Novipirellula artificiosorum: one gene and its partner. The protein of the gene in region 1 interacts with the protein of each later gene in a pairwise test. Links are inferred from orthologs where the notes say so. Each region holds a gene or a part of one and is shown in the gene's direction. Other genes may lie near its edges. The genes, in order: thrS and rplA.

The links.
Region 2: the proteins of thrS (region 1) and rplA interact in binary tests that used the Escherichia coli proteins (3 or more experiments, as listed by UniProt). The link is inferred for Novipirellula artificiosorum from one-to-one orthologs.

What each region holds. Positions count from the first base shown.
Region 1 is NZ_SJPV01000006.1:129,493-138,024, forward strand. The notes cover bases 33-2,997. They hold thrS (threonine--tRNA ligase), read left to right. Parts: upstream 33-392; coding sequence 393-2,603; downstream 2,604-2,997. Other genes in these bases: Poly41_RS17400 (DNA-methyltransferase), read left to right, coding at 33-212; Poly41_RS17410 (ATP-binding protein), read right to left, coding at 2,619-2,997. In the rest of the region: more of Poly41_RS17400, read left to right, coding at 1-32; more of Poly41_RS17410, read right to left, coding at 2,998-5,075; Poly41_RS17415 (purine-nucleoside phosphorylase), read left to right, coding at 5,216-6,055; Poly41_RS17420 (purine-nucleoside phosphorylase), read left to right, coding at 6,097-6,915; Poly41_RS17425 (tributyrin esterase), read left to right, coding at 7,012-7,785; Poly41_RS17430 (hypothetical protein), read left to right, coding at 7,795-8,532. UniProt on the Escherichia coli protein: Catalyzes the attachment of threonine to tRNA(Thr) in a two-step reaction: L-threonine is first activated by ATP to form Thr-AMP and then transferred to the acceptor end of tRNA(Thr). The rate-limiting step is amino acid activation in the presence of tRNA.
Region 2 is NZ_SJPV01000007.1:171,370-179,754, reverse strand. The notes cover bases 4,358-7,175. They hold rplA (50S ribosomal protein L1), read left to right. Parts: upstream 4,358-5,336; coding sequence 5,337-6,014; downstream 6,015-7,175. Other genes in these bases: rplL (50S ribosomal protein L7/L12), read left to right, coding at 6,693-7,106; rplJ (50S ribosomal protein L10), read left to right, coding at 6,110-6,634; Poly41_RS19445 (FMN-binding protein), read right to left, coding at 4,724-5,056; rpmG (50S ribosomal protein L33), read right to left, coding at 4,380-4,547. Also shown: Poly41_RS19465 (Gfo/Idh/MocA family protein), read right to left, coding at 1-1,187; Poly41_RS19460 (Gfo/Idh/MocA family protein), read left to right, coding at 1,361-2,464; single-stranded-DNA-specific exonuclease RecJ, read right to left, coding at 2,517-4,310; Poly41_RS19425 (M20 family metallopeptidase), read right to left, coding at 7,181-8,332; Poly41_RS19420 (hypothetical protein), read right to left, coding at 8,360-8,385. UniProt on the Escherichia coli protein: One of the primary rRNA binding proteins, it binds very close to the 3'-end of the 23S rRNA. Forms part of the L1 stalk. It is often not seen in high-resolution crystal structures, but can be seen in cryo_EM and 3D reconstruction models.

The sequences.
Region 1 (8,532 bases):
TTTACGCCGAGAAAATTCGCGAGCGGCTCGATCGAACCCAAGCAGGCGATCCGTTGGTTGGGGCCGAGAACCCGCTGCAGAGTGCCCCCTCAACCAAGCAAGGGAAGCGTTTGGGCAAGAAGCGAACGGCAAAGAAAAGGGCCAAGAAGCGACCGGCCAAGACGAACCCCAACAGCGGGGGGGACAAGCAGGGTTCATTCTTTGACGACTAGATCTGCAGGGTTTCAAACCACTCCATCGCCCGAACCCTCGTTGTTGGCTCGCCCTCTAACAGGGGCAATCACGATTCGGGATTGACGCTTCCCCATGAAAACAATCATTCTTGTCTTACCCGTTCATGCCTCCGTATCGCATGAACACTTCTTTGAACGAAATTTCGAGTGAAATCTGCTATGTCGACCGCATCCGCCGCGATCATCCAAATTCAACTACCCGATGGCACCCTGGCGAAACACCCCGCCCACACCACTTCGATGGACATCGCCAAAGGCATCAGCGAAGGCCTGGCCCGCAGCGTGATGGCGGCCGAAGTCGGCGGCCGGATCGTCGATGCCAACCGACCGCTCGGCGAATTGGCGGAAGAGGACGCGCCTCTTCCGCTGCGGCTGCTAACCAACCGCGACGCGGAATCGCTCGATGTGCTGCGTCACTCAGCGGCCCATGTGATGGCCCGTGCGATCATGCGGCTCTACAAAGGCGTCTCGCTCGCGTTTGGCCCAACCACCTCTGGCGGATTCTACTACGACTTCGATATCCCAGAAAAAATCAGTGAGGATGATTTCCCAAAAATCGAAGCCGAGATTAAGAAAATCATCAAAGACAAAGAACCTTTCGAACGGTTCATTCTCGATCGCGACGAAGCGAGGAAACTATGCGAGGATCTCGATCAAGATTTGAAGGTCGAACACATCGACACGGGACTCGGTGATCAGGCGACTGTCAGTTTCTATCGACAAGGGGAATTCGTCGACCTTTGCCGCGGGCCGCACATTCCGGATGCAGGCAAGATCAAAGCGATCAAGTTGATGAGTATCGCCGGTGCCTATTGGAAAGGTGACGCCTCGGGCCGCCAACTGCAACGTCTGTACGGCACCGCGTTCTTCGACAAGAAAGAACTCGCGAGCTACCTTGAACGACTCGAAGAAGCACGCCGCCGCGACCACCGGGTGCTCGGCAAACAACATGGCCTGTTCGCGATCAATCCCGAGGTGGGTCAAGGGCTCTGTTTGTGGTTGCCCAAGGGCGCCCGCGTGCGAAGTACTCTTGAAGACTTCCTCCGCAAGGAGTTGCTGTCGCGCGGCTATGACCCGGTTTACAGTCCCCACATCGGCCGCGTGGAGCTGTATGAAACCAGCGGGCATTTCCCCTATTATCGCGACAGCCAATTTTCGCCACTGTTTGGTAGTGAAGCAGGTGGAATGATCGACGCATGGAGTCAACGACTCGAAGCTGGGACGCTCGATGCCGACGGCGAAGAGAAATTGATGGAAGCGGCCAAGGTACTCGGCGCGGAAATCCCTGACTACAAACCCTCGGCATCCAACGAGGCAAAACGTGATGCATTGCATCGTTGGCAAAAGGTTCATGAGCGATACCTCGTCAAGCCAATGAATTGTCCGCATCACTGTCACATGTTCAAGGCACAACCACGATCGTACCGGCAATTGCCACTGCGGCTATTCGAATTCGGAACCGTCTATCGTCACGAACAAACCGGTGAACTGAACGGAATGCTTCGCGTTCGAGGATTGACTCAAGACGACGCCCACATCTTTTGCACCGCCGAACAAGTGGAGGCAGAATTCAAGGCAACGATCGACCTCACCAAATTCGTCCTGGAAGCGGTTGGGCTGAAGGATTATCGTGTGCAACTGTCTTTACGTGATCCCAAAAGTGACAAGTATGTTGGCAGTGAAGAGAATTGGGACCATGCCGAAAATGCCCTCCGCGGAGTGATGCAATCGTCGGGGTTGCAATTCAACGAGGAGCAAGGCGAAGCCGCCTTCTATGGACCGAAAGCTGACTTCATGGTCAGCGACTGCATCGGCCGATCCTGGCAACTCGGGACGGTCCAGCTCGACTATAACTTGCCCGAACGTTTCAAACTCGAATACACCGGCAACGACAACTCGACTCATCGGCCGGTGATGATCCATCGCGCTCCTTTTGGTTCGATGGAACGGTTCACCGGAATGTTAATCGAGCATTTCGCAGGGGCGTTCCCGATGTGGTTGTCGCCGGAGCAGATCCGTGTGTTGCCATTGAGCGACAAATCGATCGACTATGCCGTCGCGGTCGCGAAGCAATTCGACGAAGCGGGGTTGAAAGTGACGATCGATAACAACGATGGTAAGGTGCAAGCCAAAATCCGAAATGCCCAATTGGATTTGGTGAACTACATGGCCGTCGTCGGTCCCAAAGAAGCCGAAGCCGGGCATGTCGCACTTCGCGACCGCATCGAGGGTGACCTCGGATCGATGCCGATGGCCGAAGCGATCGCTCGATTGAAAAAAGAGATCGACGAACGGACGGTTCGCCAAGCCGTCGAAAGCAAGGTCAGCGCTGCTGCTGTCGATTCCGGCTCGACCGGCCATGAGTATTAGTGGTTTCGCGGCTGATCAAAACAACCGCGTTGCGATTCCGGATGAATCCACTTGCCATGGCGTCCAAAGGATGATGGGATCGACCACTTTCAAGTCGCTTTTTCGCGGTGCGATCACGGTCGTATCGAATTCCCAGTTCTTGACATCGTACTTCTCGCCTAGCACGGCGATTTCGACCTGAAGTTCCTGATCGAGTTCCGTCATCTCGAGCGCCAATTGCCGCAATGTCTCTTCGGCTCGCGAGACGTCGGCTCGCTGCTGCGCGGCGCGGCCCGCACCGCGTGCTGCCGTCGACACCTTGGACACATTCGTTCGACTCGCCACCTTGTTTCCAAGGAACGCCCCAAGGATAGAGGCTCCAAAGGAGACAACGGTTGATAACCTGGCTTGCTCGTACTGGTCTTGCTCCACAGCGACGCGATCCTTGGCCGATTGGATCTTCTTGTCCAATGCTTTCATCTTGGACGCATACTTGTCCCGAAGCTTTTCCGTCTCTCGGTCAAGTTGTTCTCGCGCATCTTGCTCGAAATAGATTCTCGCTTCGCCTTCACTACATCCGCCCGGCGCATAGCTTCCCAAAACACGACTTTTGTAAAGTGTGATGGCGTAGTGCCGGTACAAGTAATCTTTGAATTGTTTTTCAAAGCTCTTGAACTTCGATGCGTTGCGAAGGGGGGTTGGTAATTCGCTAAAGGTGAAGTCTTCATCGCAGACGTCGGACCCTACAGCATCGGCAGCAAGCGATTCACTTGCCGTCCAAAGATCGTCCGGCACGCCGCCGCCACATGGGACAAACAATTTCGCATCGGACCATTTGTCGAGATCGGCCGAACTTCGCACATAGTGCAGCGTTCCTTCTGCATAAACGGCAGGTCGATAGATCAATCGGCTGCCATCGTTTGCGGCTAGTGTAGGGGTCAGGAATTGTTCTCCGATGCCACTTGGGATCACCGGTCGCGAGGGTGCGGTCACTTCACCCGCAACCGATTCGGTCTTCGAATCCTCATGGCGTTTTTCGAGGCGCGCTTTACGATCTGCCATCAGCGACTTGATTTGTTCTCGAGCCATGGGTCCGGCTAAGTAGGACAAAGCCCATCGAGTTTGAAAGACACTTGGACCGTCATCGTGCACGTTGTTCATCAGGAACACACGATTACCAAGTGCGGCAAGCGTTTGCTCCATCGCTGAGCGATCAAACTTGGACCCGGTTTGCGCCGCTGCGCCCTCGAGCCCTTCAAGCACGCGAGCCTTGTCGCGTTCGGTTTGTAACCGTCCGAGGAACCAAGTGCCGATGTTGGACAGCCCCTTGTAATCCAAGTCAACAGGATTTTGTGTTGCGAGGGTAATTCCAAGCCCGAACGCACGTGCTTGTTTCAAAAGCGTTAACATCGGCGGTTTCGATGGGGGATTGGACACCGGCGGAAAATAACCAGCAACTTCATCCATGTACAACATCGCGCGAAGCGAGCTGGTTCCACGTTGCGTCCTCATCCAAGCCAACAATTCATTGAGCAAGATGGTGACGAAGAACATCCGCTCGCGATCGCTCAGATGGGCGATCGAGAGGATGGATAAACGTGGTTTGCCTTCCGCAGTGAAGAGCAGTTTCTGTATCGACAGCGGCTCCCCTTCGAGCCAAGTGGAAAACGCGGGCGAAGCAAGCAGGTTGTTAAGCTGCATCGCGAGCTTTGCACGGTCACTCGGGGGCATGAAGGAATCGAGATCCAAAATACCGACCCGCTCGATCGGCGGCGATTGAATCAATCCAATCAGATCGCCAATGTTCACGTTCTTGCCGTCTCGCCAGCAATGATCGAGAATCGATGAGATCAAAATGTGTTCACGAGAAAGCAGTGGATCCGCATTGATTCCCAGCAACGTCAACAGCCCGGATGCAGAGCCGGTGACGCGTTCCCGCATCGCATCCGAATCCTCAAGCAGCGATGGTGGCGGTGCGTCAAAGCTCTTCAGCACCGTCATCGGGATTCCCGCGTTGCTGCCGGGCGTATAGATCGCGATGTCGACGCTGTCGCGAAACTTGGCGATTCGTGATGGTGATTGACCCCACGATTCGATTCCCTTCTTCCAAAGCTTCGCTTTGTCGCAGGCAAGCTGTTCCGACGTGACCCCTTTGCGCGTCGCTTCCCCCTTGTCGATCCAGGGCAAGAAATCGCTAGAGCGAAGCTCGGGAAACGTCAGCAGTAGGTTTCCAAGATCGCCTTTGGGATCAATGCAGATCGCTGGAATGCCGTCGATCGCCGCTTCTTCGAGCAGCGACAAACACAAACCGGTCTTGCCGCTGCCGGTCATCCCGACGCACATCGCGTGCGTACAAAGGTCTTTGGCGTCGTACAGCAGCAAGTCATCTTTCAGCTCGCCCTTCTTTAAATCGTAAAGACGTCCCATGTAGAAAGTGGCGAGCTTTTCAAAAACATCTGGCGACGGAACAGGCATGGTTTCGATGACATCCATTGGAAGCGAAAATCTAAGTAGGGTTCCCGGCGATATCTTAACCGATTCGAATGACGGCGAGAGGATGGGTGCGACGATGCGTCCAAAAGTCGTTAAGATACGCGAAACAAACTTCACGCACCTTCTGGTGGAAAGACATCATGCTGGATCTGTTTGACAAAATCGAAGACGCTACGAAAAAAATCAAAAAACAGTTTGCATCGGTTCCGAAAACCGGTATCATCCTGGGCACGGGTTTGGGAGGCCTCGCCGAGCAAATCGAAGTCGAAGCAACCATCGATTATCGTGACATCCCTCACTTCCCAACTTCGACAGCGACAAGTCACAAAGGACGATTGGTTTGCGGGCAACTTGCTGGCGTTCCAGTTGTGGCCATGGAAGGCCGCTTTCATCAATACGAAGGTTATCCACTCAAACAAATCACACTTCCCGTGCGTGTCTTCAAGGCGCTCGGGGCGGAACGACTTGTTGTCAGTAACGCGTGTGGAGGATTGAACCCGTATTACTCGGCCGGTGACATCATGGTCATCGAAGATCAGATCAATTTGATGGGTGACAACCCACTGATCGGTATCAATGATGACCGCTTGGGGCCGCGTTTTCCCGACATGTGCGAAGCCTATGATCCGTGGTGGGTCGACCGAACGATGGAAATCGGACGCCAAGAGAACCTTCCGGTTCACAAAGGTGTTTTTGTTGCGGTAACCGGACCCAATTTGGAAACGCGCGCCGAATATCGGTTCTTGCGCATGATCGGGGCGGATGTGGTTGGAATGAGCACGGTTCCGGAAACGATCGTCGCTGTTCATTGTGGGCTGAAAGTCGTTGGGCTCAGCGTGATCACCGACATGTGCCTGCCTGATGCCTTGAAACCGGCCAATGTCGAGGAGATCATCGCAACAGCAAATGCCGCGTCGCCAAAGCTTATCACTCTGGTGCGTCGCATTGTCGCAGAGGCAGGGCAGACTCGCGTCGCTTGAGGAACGTGCGACCATCATTCACCGGAGCGTGGATTGAAAGCATGATCGATCACCAAAACGTTCTTAACGAAGCTTGCGCCTTCATTCGCGATTCCGCGGCGATCCAGCCGGCGGTTGCAATGATTCTCGGCAGCGGACTGGGGGGAGTGGCTAAACAGATTGAACGCCCGACCACGATCGACTTTGCGGACATCGCGGGGTTCGCTGCGTCCACCGCAAGCGGGCATCAGGGGCAGTTGATCTTGGGGGAACTGGAGCAACAGCCGGTCATCGCCATGGCCGGTCGGCTCCATTGCTACGAAGGATGGAACATCGATCAGGTGACCTTTCCGGTCCACGTGATGGCCGCCCTCGGAGCGTCCCGATTGATCGTCAGCAACGCCGCCGGTGGTGTGAACCCGAAGCTTCGCGTGGGGGACCTGCTGGTCATCCGTGACCACATGGACTGGATTCGCGGCGTTTCGAAAAGGGCGGTTCGCTCCGCCACGGGATCGCTTGGACGCCGAGTTAACCTGTACGACGATGAAATGTCAGCGATAGCGATCGAGGCGTCGAGAGTCGAGAATTTTTTGGCCATGCAAGGAACCTACCTGGCGACGTTGGGGCCCAATTATGAGACGCGGGCAGAGTATCGAATGATGCGACGCGTTGGAGCCGATGTGGTAGGAATGAGCACGGTTCCAGAAGTACTGGCGGCGGCTAGCAGCGGGATGCGTACGCTGGGATTGTCGTTGGTGAGTAACGTCGCCAGGCCCGATGCCGCTTCGGCGGCGAATCATGATGAAGTGTTAGCGGCGGGCAAATTGGGCCAAACCAAGCTAGAATCGATCGTTCGAACCGTTCTGCGGTCATTTACGTAAAGGTTTGGAGATAAACGACTGAACTTAGCTAGAATAGAGTCGTGTGTCCGTTCTCACGGACTTTTCTTTCCGCTCGGCCACTGACCCTGAGTGCCCATGTCTGACGCAGGATCTCGGAGTCCTCAAAACGATTCAACCTTGTCGGCATTCTCGCCGGCTGCGGTCAGCCACGTCTTCTCGATGGCGAAGTTCACTGACGCGCAGTTGCGACAAGCGATCTCCGAGGTTCCCGCGGCCGATAGCGATGAGGAATTGGTTCAGATTCAAGTCACCGACGCTACGGGTCAGCATTCCGCGTTGATGCGGCTTGACCATCCGGTGCGTTTGCATGTGGACGGGCAGCTTGGCGATTATGCCTTTGCGTTCAATCGGCAAGCCGACATTCGGTTAACCGGGTCGGCCGGTCACGGGGTCGGTGAAGGGATGGCCAGTGGTGCGGTTCGCGTGCGTGGTCGCGCCGGATGCGGTGCCGGAGTCGCCATGACCGGCGGCACTTTGGCCATCTTTGGCTCCGCTGGCCATCGCTGTGGCGCCGGCATGCGATCGGGAAGCATTTTCGTGCGTGGCAATGTCGGGGACGAAACGGGAGTAGGCGCTCTTGGCGGGATGATTGTGATCGGAGGGGATGCGGGATTACGGTTGGGTGATGCGATGAACAACGTGACCGTCTTCATTCGCGGGAAGGCGAAAAGTTTGGCAGACGGAGTGACCGAGGCACCGCTGCGCAAGCGGGAAGAACTGCGTTTAGGTTTGTTGCTTATCAATGCATCGATTCGCGGGGATGCAAAGGAGTTTCGCCGAGTGGTTCCCGAGGCGATGCTCAAAGCGGAAGCATCGCAGCGTGGCGAAGTGGTCCCCAATTGGCGTTAGGAACGATCCATGAATCATCGTCTGTCCCCTCTGCATTTCTTGCCTCCCCCGGTAAATACCGCTTGGACTGGGGCTTTGCTGAATCCGGCGCGCGGCGTGCTTTCACGGCGACATGGCGAAGACATCGCGATGCCGCTGCCGCTATTTTGGTACGACCCACCTTGGTACCAAATCACCACCGACCAAGCCGACAACTTGGCTGTCGCGGTCGCGGAGATGGATGTCCTTGTCGCCGCCATGCGCAGCGAGCTGGCAGGGCCCGCGAGCGAGTCGATTTTTCATAGCGGACGTGCCATTGAAGCGGACGTTGCAGCGACCCCGGACATCACCCGTCGGTATCCGCGGATCTTGCCGTATCGTTCCGAGCGATATGGGTTGATGAGCGAGGATTTCGATGACTGCACGATCCTTGACTTGCGACTGATCATGCCACGTGATCTCTCCGGTCGCTTCGCCTATTCCCCTGCTCAACTTCAGCGTTGGGAGGCGACTCCGGCGACAGCACCTGTTGCGGGAGGCGGTTGGATTCATGCGGCCACTTTTCCGCCGGATGTGGTTTCGATGCAACATCTTGCATCGAAAATCGAACAGCTTCGACGACTTGCCTCATCGGCCGCAATCTTCGTATCGATGGGCCCCTATCGCATGGAGGAAGAACTGCCCCTGCTGCTTGCCGCCAAACCGGACGGATTGATTCTTCGGCTCGACGAGATCTTGCTCGATGGATTGGAACTTGCCGTGCTGACG
Region 2 (8,385 bases), on another replicon or contig:
ATATGGTTGGCCCCGTTCTGGCCATGATTGTTGCTAGGGAGTTCCTCGGAAACCAATCCAACGGGGAAGGCCCGGATGGAATTGCGTGTCAACTCCAAGCGTCCCTCGGTACCGATGAATTTCGTGCTGTCCGACCCGGTCTTGAAAGTTATTTTCACGCCGTCGGCCATCCGCATCGTCATCTCCCAATTGAAAACCGTGTCGTACAGTCCCTCGGCTGGAATGTCTCCGGTGCCTTCGACGGTAAACGGTCCAGCTTGGTCGCCGTCATAGCACCACACGAGAATGTCCAAGGGATGCGCGCCCCAACCCGCCAAATAGCCGATCGATTGATCATAGATCCAATAGGTGCCGGATGGTTTGCAGCGATCCACCGTGTAGGGAGCCTCCGGTGCTGGGCCGAGCCAGCGATCATAGTCAAATCCTGCTGGCACCTTGGTCGCTTCGGTTGATCCACCGCTTCCTCCATTGGGAGCCTGAACTTCGATCGCTCGGATCGAACCCAGCTTACCGCTTCGTACGAGCTCGCGACCATATTGTTGGTGCTTCGCTTCACGCTGTTGCGTGCCATATTGAAAGATTCGCTTCTCTCGATCGAACACTTCCTTGCACTTCAAGTCCTGTTCGATGGACAGCCCCAACGGTTTCTCGACGTAGGCATCCTTTCCCGCCTTGGCTGCCATCAATGCGATCGGGACATGCCAATGATCGGGAGTGGCAATGATCACGCCATCGATATCCTCACGATCAAGGATACGTCGAAAGTCAGCGTAACCGTCGCCTTGGATCTTCGCCGCAGCGGAGTCGCGTCGCTGTTGATAACAATCCGAGACTGCCAAGCTCTGAATTCCGTTTCCAACCGGCGTTGCATTTCTCAAAAAGGTACCACGACCGCCGACGCCGATATGCCCCAAAGTGACCCGCTCGCTTGGCGGCGGCGTCTGAGCATCACCCAAGGCCGTCGATGGAATGATGGTTGGATACGCAAATCCACCAACGATCGTGGCAGCGCTGCTTTTCAAGACACGCCTGCGCGAGATGGTCTGGCGATTCATCATGAGTCCTCTGGTGACGATGGTGGGATAATGGATGGGGGCAAGGAAAACGAACGAACTCAGCGGTCCGTCCGATTCGCTGCTCAATAATCTAGCCGATTGCTCGGCTTCGCAAAGTTCAAAATCAACCACTGAAGCATTTCGAACTCCCTGGCCCGGATTATTTGTTGGAGTGGTAGGCTTTAGCCGATTGCGTTGCAGAATCCTCGTGCTAGACAGCGATTGACGGGTCACCAATAATCGCGGCTCAACAGAAGTGACTTGCTAAGGCGCCATCAAGATTCCAAACCACCGAGAGAAATGAGATGACCGATCGACTTTGCCGCTGGGGTTTTCTGGGCACGGCCGCGATTGCTCGAAAGAACTGGAAAGCGATCCAGTTAAGCGGCAATGGTCGCGTCGCGGCGGTTGCGAGCCGATCGATCGATCGAGCCAACACGTTCATCGAAGAGTGCTCGGCCGAATCACAGCAGTGCGAACCAGTCAACGCGATGGGCTGCTATGAAGACCTGATCCATAGCGACGAGATTGATGTGGTCTATGTCCCTCTGCCAACCGGGCTACGAAAGGAATGGGTCATCGCGGCCGCCGAAGCAGGCAAACATGTCTTGTGCGAAAAACCGGTCGCGATCCATGCGCAAGACGCCGCCGAGATGATGGATGCCTGCCGAGCTTCCAATGTCCAGTTCATGGATGGAGTGATGTTTGACCACGGGACGCGAATCACCGAAATCTGCCAGCAACTGCGGGACCCGAACACGATTGGAAAACTGAGGCGGATTCAAACACACTTTTCGTTTCCCAGTGATGATGCGTTCGAAGCATCGAACATTCGCGCAAATTGCGAGCTGGAACCACACGGCTGCGTCGGAGATCTCGGTTGGTACTGCATTCGGTTCACCCTCTGGTTGACGGACTTGCAGATGCCACACCATGTGTCGGCGCAAACGTTGACGGCGATCGGCGGCAAAAACGCAGAACATCAAGTCCCGGGGGCGTTTTCCGCCGAGATGTTTTTCGCCGACGAGTTGTCCGCTGCATTCTACTGCTCCTTTTTGTCGGGCAACCAACAAACGGCCATCGTGTCCGGCTCGAATGGCTACTTGTCGGTCAATGACTTCGTGTTGCCGTTTTATGACGGCCAAGTCCACTGGGGAAGACACGCTCATGACTTGCAGGTTGCCAATTGCCGGTGGAACTACCGCCAACGCAGCGAGCTGCACTCGATCGACGAATACTCATCGGGTGAATCAAATGCTCAAGAAGTCAACATGGTTCGGCGAATGAGCCAAATCGCGATCGATGGCGAGGTCGACGCTCGATACAGCGAATTGGCACTGAAAACTCAGCAAATCGTGGATGCATGCCGGCGCAGTGCGATCGGTGGTGGAGAGCAGGTGGCGTTGTAGCAGCGAAAAGTAATACCGAAAAGAAACACCGAAAAGAAACACCGAGCAGAGCCTACGACACCAACGCCTGGCCTGCTTGATCGACGCGACCCTCGCGGCGAGACGATGCGACCCGCCAATCCACGAGATGAACCTCGACCTTGCGGAACCCACGAAACTCGTTGATCACCGGACGATAAGCAATTTCGATGGGACCCTCCACTTCGTTCAATGCGTCGCACCAATCGCCGGCTCCGAAGGCGACCCCTCGAACCGTCTTGCTGCCTTGGCGTAGCTTGACGGCTAAATGACGATCCCCGCCCCCCATGCGGCGTGCGGGCTCATCAAGTACGCAATCGCCGCAGAAAAGCACAGGCCGAGGGTTGCCTGCGCCAAATGGAGCGAGCCTTTCGATTTGCTTAACCGTTTCGAGGTTCAATTGCCCCAGGGAAGCTTCGGCATCGATGACGATCTCGGGTGCAACGCCTCGCTCCTGCCATTGCTTGGTGATCGCTTCACAAAAATCGCCGCGAAAGGCATCGATCTGCTGCTCGTCGATCGTCAATCCCGCAGCCGCTTTATGGCCCCCAAAGCGAATCAGCCGCTCGCTACACTCGCTGAGAGCATCATGCAAATCAATATCGGTCCCCCCAACGCGTCCGGATCCCACCGCTTCTTTCTTGCCCGTCGCATCGAGCGACAGAACAAAAACGGGCTTGGCGTACTTCTCGGCTAAACGCCCCGCCACCACCCCAATCACTCCTGCATGCCAACCGACACCCGAGAGCACGAGCGCCGGGTCCAATTCGGGATCGAACTCGGCCTTAGCTTGCTTCTGCGCTGCCAGCGTCACGCTCCGCTGCAAGGTGTCGCGGTCACTGTTCAATTGGTGGATGTATTCAGCTAACGACACCGCCCGTTCGCCAGCCGGGGTCGTCAACAGTTCGACCGCCAATTGGGCTTGGCCCAATCGACCAGCGGCGTTCAGCCGGGGTGCAAGGGTAAACGCAATGCTCTCGGAACTCAGCGACGAAGATTGGTCGAGCTTGGTCACCTTCATCAATTCGGCCAAGCCAGGAAGCGGTTCCGCCTGCAGCATTCGCAGCCCATGCTCGACGAGCACGCGGTTTTCGTCCAACAAGGGGACGACGTCCGCGACGGTTCCAATGGCTGCCAATGACAGCGATTGCATTAAGTAGCGCCGCATCGGCTCGGTGACTTTTTTTGCCCCACACACCTGCTGGCACAACGCCCAAGCCAGCTTGAAGGCAACACCTGCTCCACAGAGTTCGCCAAAAGGGTAAGCCGTACCTGGCAACCGCGGATGAACGATTGCATCAGCCTTGGGCAGTTCTCCGTCGATCATGTGATGGTCGGTAATGATCAGCATCACGCCAAGGTCGCGACAAAGATCGGCGTGAGCTCGACTGGTGACTCCACAATCGACCGAGATGATCATCTTCTTGCCACGATCGGCCAATTTCCGAATCGCGTCCTCATTCAAACCGTACCCGTCTTCGAGTCGATTCGGAACATGGTAACTGACGTTGGCGCCGAGAAGACTGAGGCCATTGACGAGAATCGCCGTGCCGGTCATACCGTCCGCGTCGTAATCGCCATAAACCGTGATCGGCAACTTGGCATCGATCGCCGACACGATCAATTCCGTCGCCTTAACAACGCCCGGCAGCTCATTGGGATCGCGCAGGTTCGTCAGCTTGGTGCACAAGAAGCTTGCCGCATCCTCCGCGCGATAGATACCTCGGCTGACCAACAACTGTGCCACCACCGCGGGCAATCGCGCGGTCTTCGCAAGTTGTTCGACGCGAGAGGTATCGTGAGGAATGATCCGCCACTGGCGCTGCATCCTTGAACTCCAAAAGTAGCGAGAACGTCAAGCCGCGAAACGATCAAGTGCGTAGCATGCGGGGAGAGGCTATTTTTTCTTTTCAGCGTGCCAGGTGTGCTTACGAAGACGCGGGCTATATTTCTTCAGCCGCAGCTTTTCGCCACCTGCTTTTCGCTGCAAGGTGTAGTTGTAGTCGTTGGTTTCTTCGCAAACCAAGAACACTGTCTCCGCCTTTTTCTTGCTACGGCCTGCCATCGCGTCTTCTCTCTAAAAATTGCTGTTGAACGTTTGTCTATTCTGACTATTTGAAAATGGATGCATCCATTGACTGCGTTTGCCATCTTGCTCGTGGCTGGGGATTATGGCAGCCGATGCCACATTTCGACAAGCCTCCTTTTACTCGGCCATCCTCCTTTGCAGCAGAAAAAACGTCAATCGCCGTCCATGATCGCTTGCTTGATCGCCGCCACCATTCCTCGCCGACTGAACGTCGCGGCGGTCACCCGATCGACTTGCAAGCCAAGCGACTCCGCGATACGGACCGCCAAATCGATATCACGAACGCCCCGGAATTGGTTGGTTACCTTGTCCTTGAAGTAAATGGTATGGCTATCGGCTCGGAAACCCGACTCAAAATTGTCCGCCAATTCGTCAATCCATTGCTCGGGAACTCGATGGGCGCGGCAATGCTCCACGCTCCAAATATCGTCACCGGTGCATTCGGTTAACAGTGCTAAAGCTCGGTGACGAGCGATCTCGACCATAGTTTTGCCTGTTTCCTGCAGCAGTTTCCCCGAGCCCTGCGAAGAATCTTACCAAAAAGTGGCCCAACAGCCTACGTTTGGCGTTGACGACTCACCTTTGATTCGCGACATTCTTCGCTTCACAGGGCTTCGGCCTACCACGCCTCTTTAACGTGGATGTGATCCAACAAGTGGGAGAGCTTGCCACTGACGCAGGTCGGATGTCGATCGTCGACCCCGGAAGCGTTCAGGATCGGTGAGACTCGCCAAACCACCCGACAACACGAAAGTCGTGACAAATATGGGAAAGAAATCAAAGCGTTATCGCGCGGCGCTCGAAAAGCAGCCCGCCAATCCTTTGCCTCTCGGTGAGGCGGTTGACGCACTCAAAAAATACGATTCGACTAAATTCGATCAGACGGTCGAAGTTCACATGCGTTTGGGTGTTGACCCGAACCAGGCGGATCAAATTATCCGTGGCAGCATTGTGCTTCCCAACGGCATCGGCAAGACGCAACGCGTCGTCGTTTTTGCCAAAGGTGACGCTGCCAAGGCCGCGGAAGAAGCCGGAGCCGACGTCGTCGGACAGGATGACCTGGCCAAGAAAATCAAAGACGGCTGGACCGACTTTGACGTCTGTATCGCGGCCCCCGACATGATGGGACTGGTCGGCCCTCTTGGACGTGTTCTCGGACCTCGCGGCTTGATGCCGAGTCCTCGTGCGGGAACGGTGACGCCCGACGTTGCGAAAGTCGTCAGCGAATATAAGGCGGGCAAGGTCGAGTTTCGTAACGACAAGGGTGGCAACGTCCACGCCATGGTCGGCAAACTCAGTTTCGAATCGACTAAGTTAACCGAGAACATTGCCGCGTTCCTTTCCTTCGTTAACGGAATGAAGCCTCAATCGGTCAAGGGCACTTATGTCAAAGGCGTTGCGATCTGTGCGACGATGAGCCCAAGTGTGAGGATCGCGTTGTAGCGCTCGCGTGGTCCCCAGAAAGTATTGTTAGGTAACAATGCTTTTATCAAAGAATGCCAAAGAAGCAATCGATCACACCTAAGTGAACCCAAACGATGAGTAAATACGTCAAAGAATTGGTAACTCGCGATATCAAGCGTGAGCTGGACGGGGTCGAAGACGCCGTGCTGGTCAGCTATGTCGGGATGGATGCCAATACTACCAATGAACTTCGCGGCGAATTGGATGCGAAAGATATTCGCATCCTTGTCGTCAAAAATTCTCTCGCACGTCGAGCGACCGAGGGGTCGTCTCTGGCACCTGCCTTTGAGGGCACTCAAGGTCAGGTTGCGGTTTGCTGGGGAGCGACGGACTTCGTCTCCCTCGTCAAAGAGCTGGTCCGTCTTGACAAAGACACCGCCAAGTTCGAGAGCTTCTCCGCCAATGGCGGCGTCATGGATGGCGAAAAGCTTGACGCTGACAAATTGAAGGAAGTCAGCAAATGGCCAAGCCGTGAAGAACAGATTTCGCTGCTGGTGGGTCAAATCCTTGGTCCTGGAGCCCAGTTGTCCGCCGCATTGCTCGGCCCGGGTAAGAAGCTCAACAGTCAAATCAAGAAAGTTTCAGAAGGCGACGAGTAGTTGCTCTTTTGTTAGTCATTCCCGTAACAAATCACCAACTGTTTTTGAGGTATTAGAAATGTCCGAAGAAGGCACTGCAGTCGCAGAATTTAGCGCCGATGCGAAAGAACTAGGCGACAAGATCGCTAACATGACCCTAAAGCAAGCAAAAGAGCTTAGCGACTACCTGAAGGATGTGCATGGCATCGAGCCTGCTGCAGGTGGCGGTGTCATGATGGCTCCTGCGGCTGGCGAGGGCGGCGCTGCTGCTGTCGAAGAGCAAACCGAATTTGACGTCGTTTTGACCGGTTTTGGCGACAAGAAGCTGAATGTCGTCAAGGTCGTCAAGAACCTGACGGGCGCTTCGCTGATGGAAGCCAAGAAGATGGTCGAAAGCTGCCCCGCGACTTTGAAAGAAGGCGTGTCGAAAGAAGACGCCGAAAAGGTCAAAGCCGAAGTCGAAGAAGCGGGCGGAACCGTCGAACTGAAGTAGTTCGATTGCTCTCAGCGCGTGAACATGAATCAAGCGAAAGCTCTGGCGAGGTCCCTTGCCAGGGCTTTTGTTCGTTACCGTTTTTCGCTGCAGGACCATGTTTGAATCGCCTTGCGATACAACTCGGTCCCATGGTCGAGTTGCTTGATGCTTATCCATTCGTCCGTCGTGTGCGCTTGCGCGATATCACCCGGCCCACACACCAACAATTGACGCAGTTCCGTGAATTGGCCCCCGTCGGTCGAATAGCATACCGTTCGCGGTTGGCAGTGCGCGAGTGCGGACATGGTTTGGATGCAGGGTGCTTCGGCGTCCACCCATACCGGCTCGCCTCCGCCGAACCGCGTGAACTCCAATCCCAAGGATGTCGCAAAGTCTTTCGCTTCGACGATCAAGTCTTCACCGTTGATCTCTGGCATCATTCGCAAGCTGACCCAGGCTTCGCTCAGCGGCGTAGTAACGTTGATCGCAGTGCCGTGGTCGGTGAACCCAAAGTTCCACGATAATGTCGGCGGATCGAATCGGTGGTCGTGGTATCGTGCATCGCTGAGGGTTCGAGCATTCAGCTCGGCGATTTTCTGCAACATGGGAACCATCGCCACGTTGGCGTTGATCCCGTCCGCGGTGCTGCTGTGGGCAGCGCGACCGTAACTGCGGATCCGAAAACCGACGATCCCTTTGTGGGCATGGACAACGCCCAATTCGGTGGGTTCGCCGATAATGGCAACGGGCTGTGCAGCCACGATTTCACGGTACGCGGCCGATAGGCGGACCAAATGCTTCGCCCCATCGAATCCGACCTCTTCGTCCGCCGTACAAAGGATCCAGATTGGAAGCGATTGGCTTTCCGTAGGAATTTGTGAAACCGCCGCTAGCATCGCAGCTAAGGATCCCTTCATGTCACAGGTGCCCCGACCATAGACCCGATCATCCTGAATCACTGCTTGAAACGGATCACCGCCCGGCCCCGACCACCGCATCGCCGGAACCACATCGGTGTGACAGCAATAGGCAAGTCCACCATCGGTACAGCCGTCTGGCGGCAATCGCTTACCAACCAAATTCGCCTTTTCGATCCCCGCTGGATCGCGGTACGTTGTGATCTCGACATCGAAGCCCAGCGTTTGAAGCTGCGCCGCAACAAAACCAGTCAAGGCAACGTTACTGCTCGAACTGACCGATGGATAGGCGACCAGTGGCTTTAGTAGCTCGATTGCAGGTGACATCGCTGATTGCTGTTCGCAGAGAGTTCATTAAGGGACCAACCAAAACGCTCCGG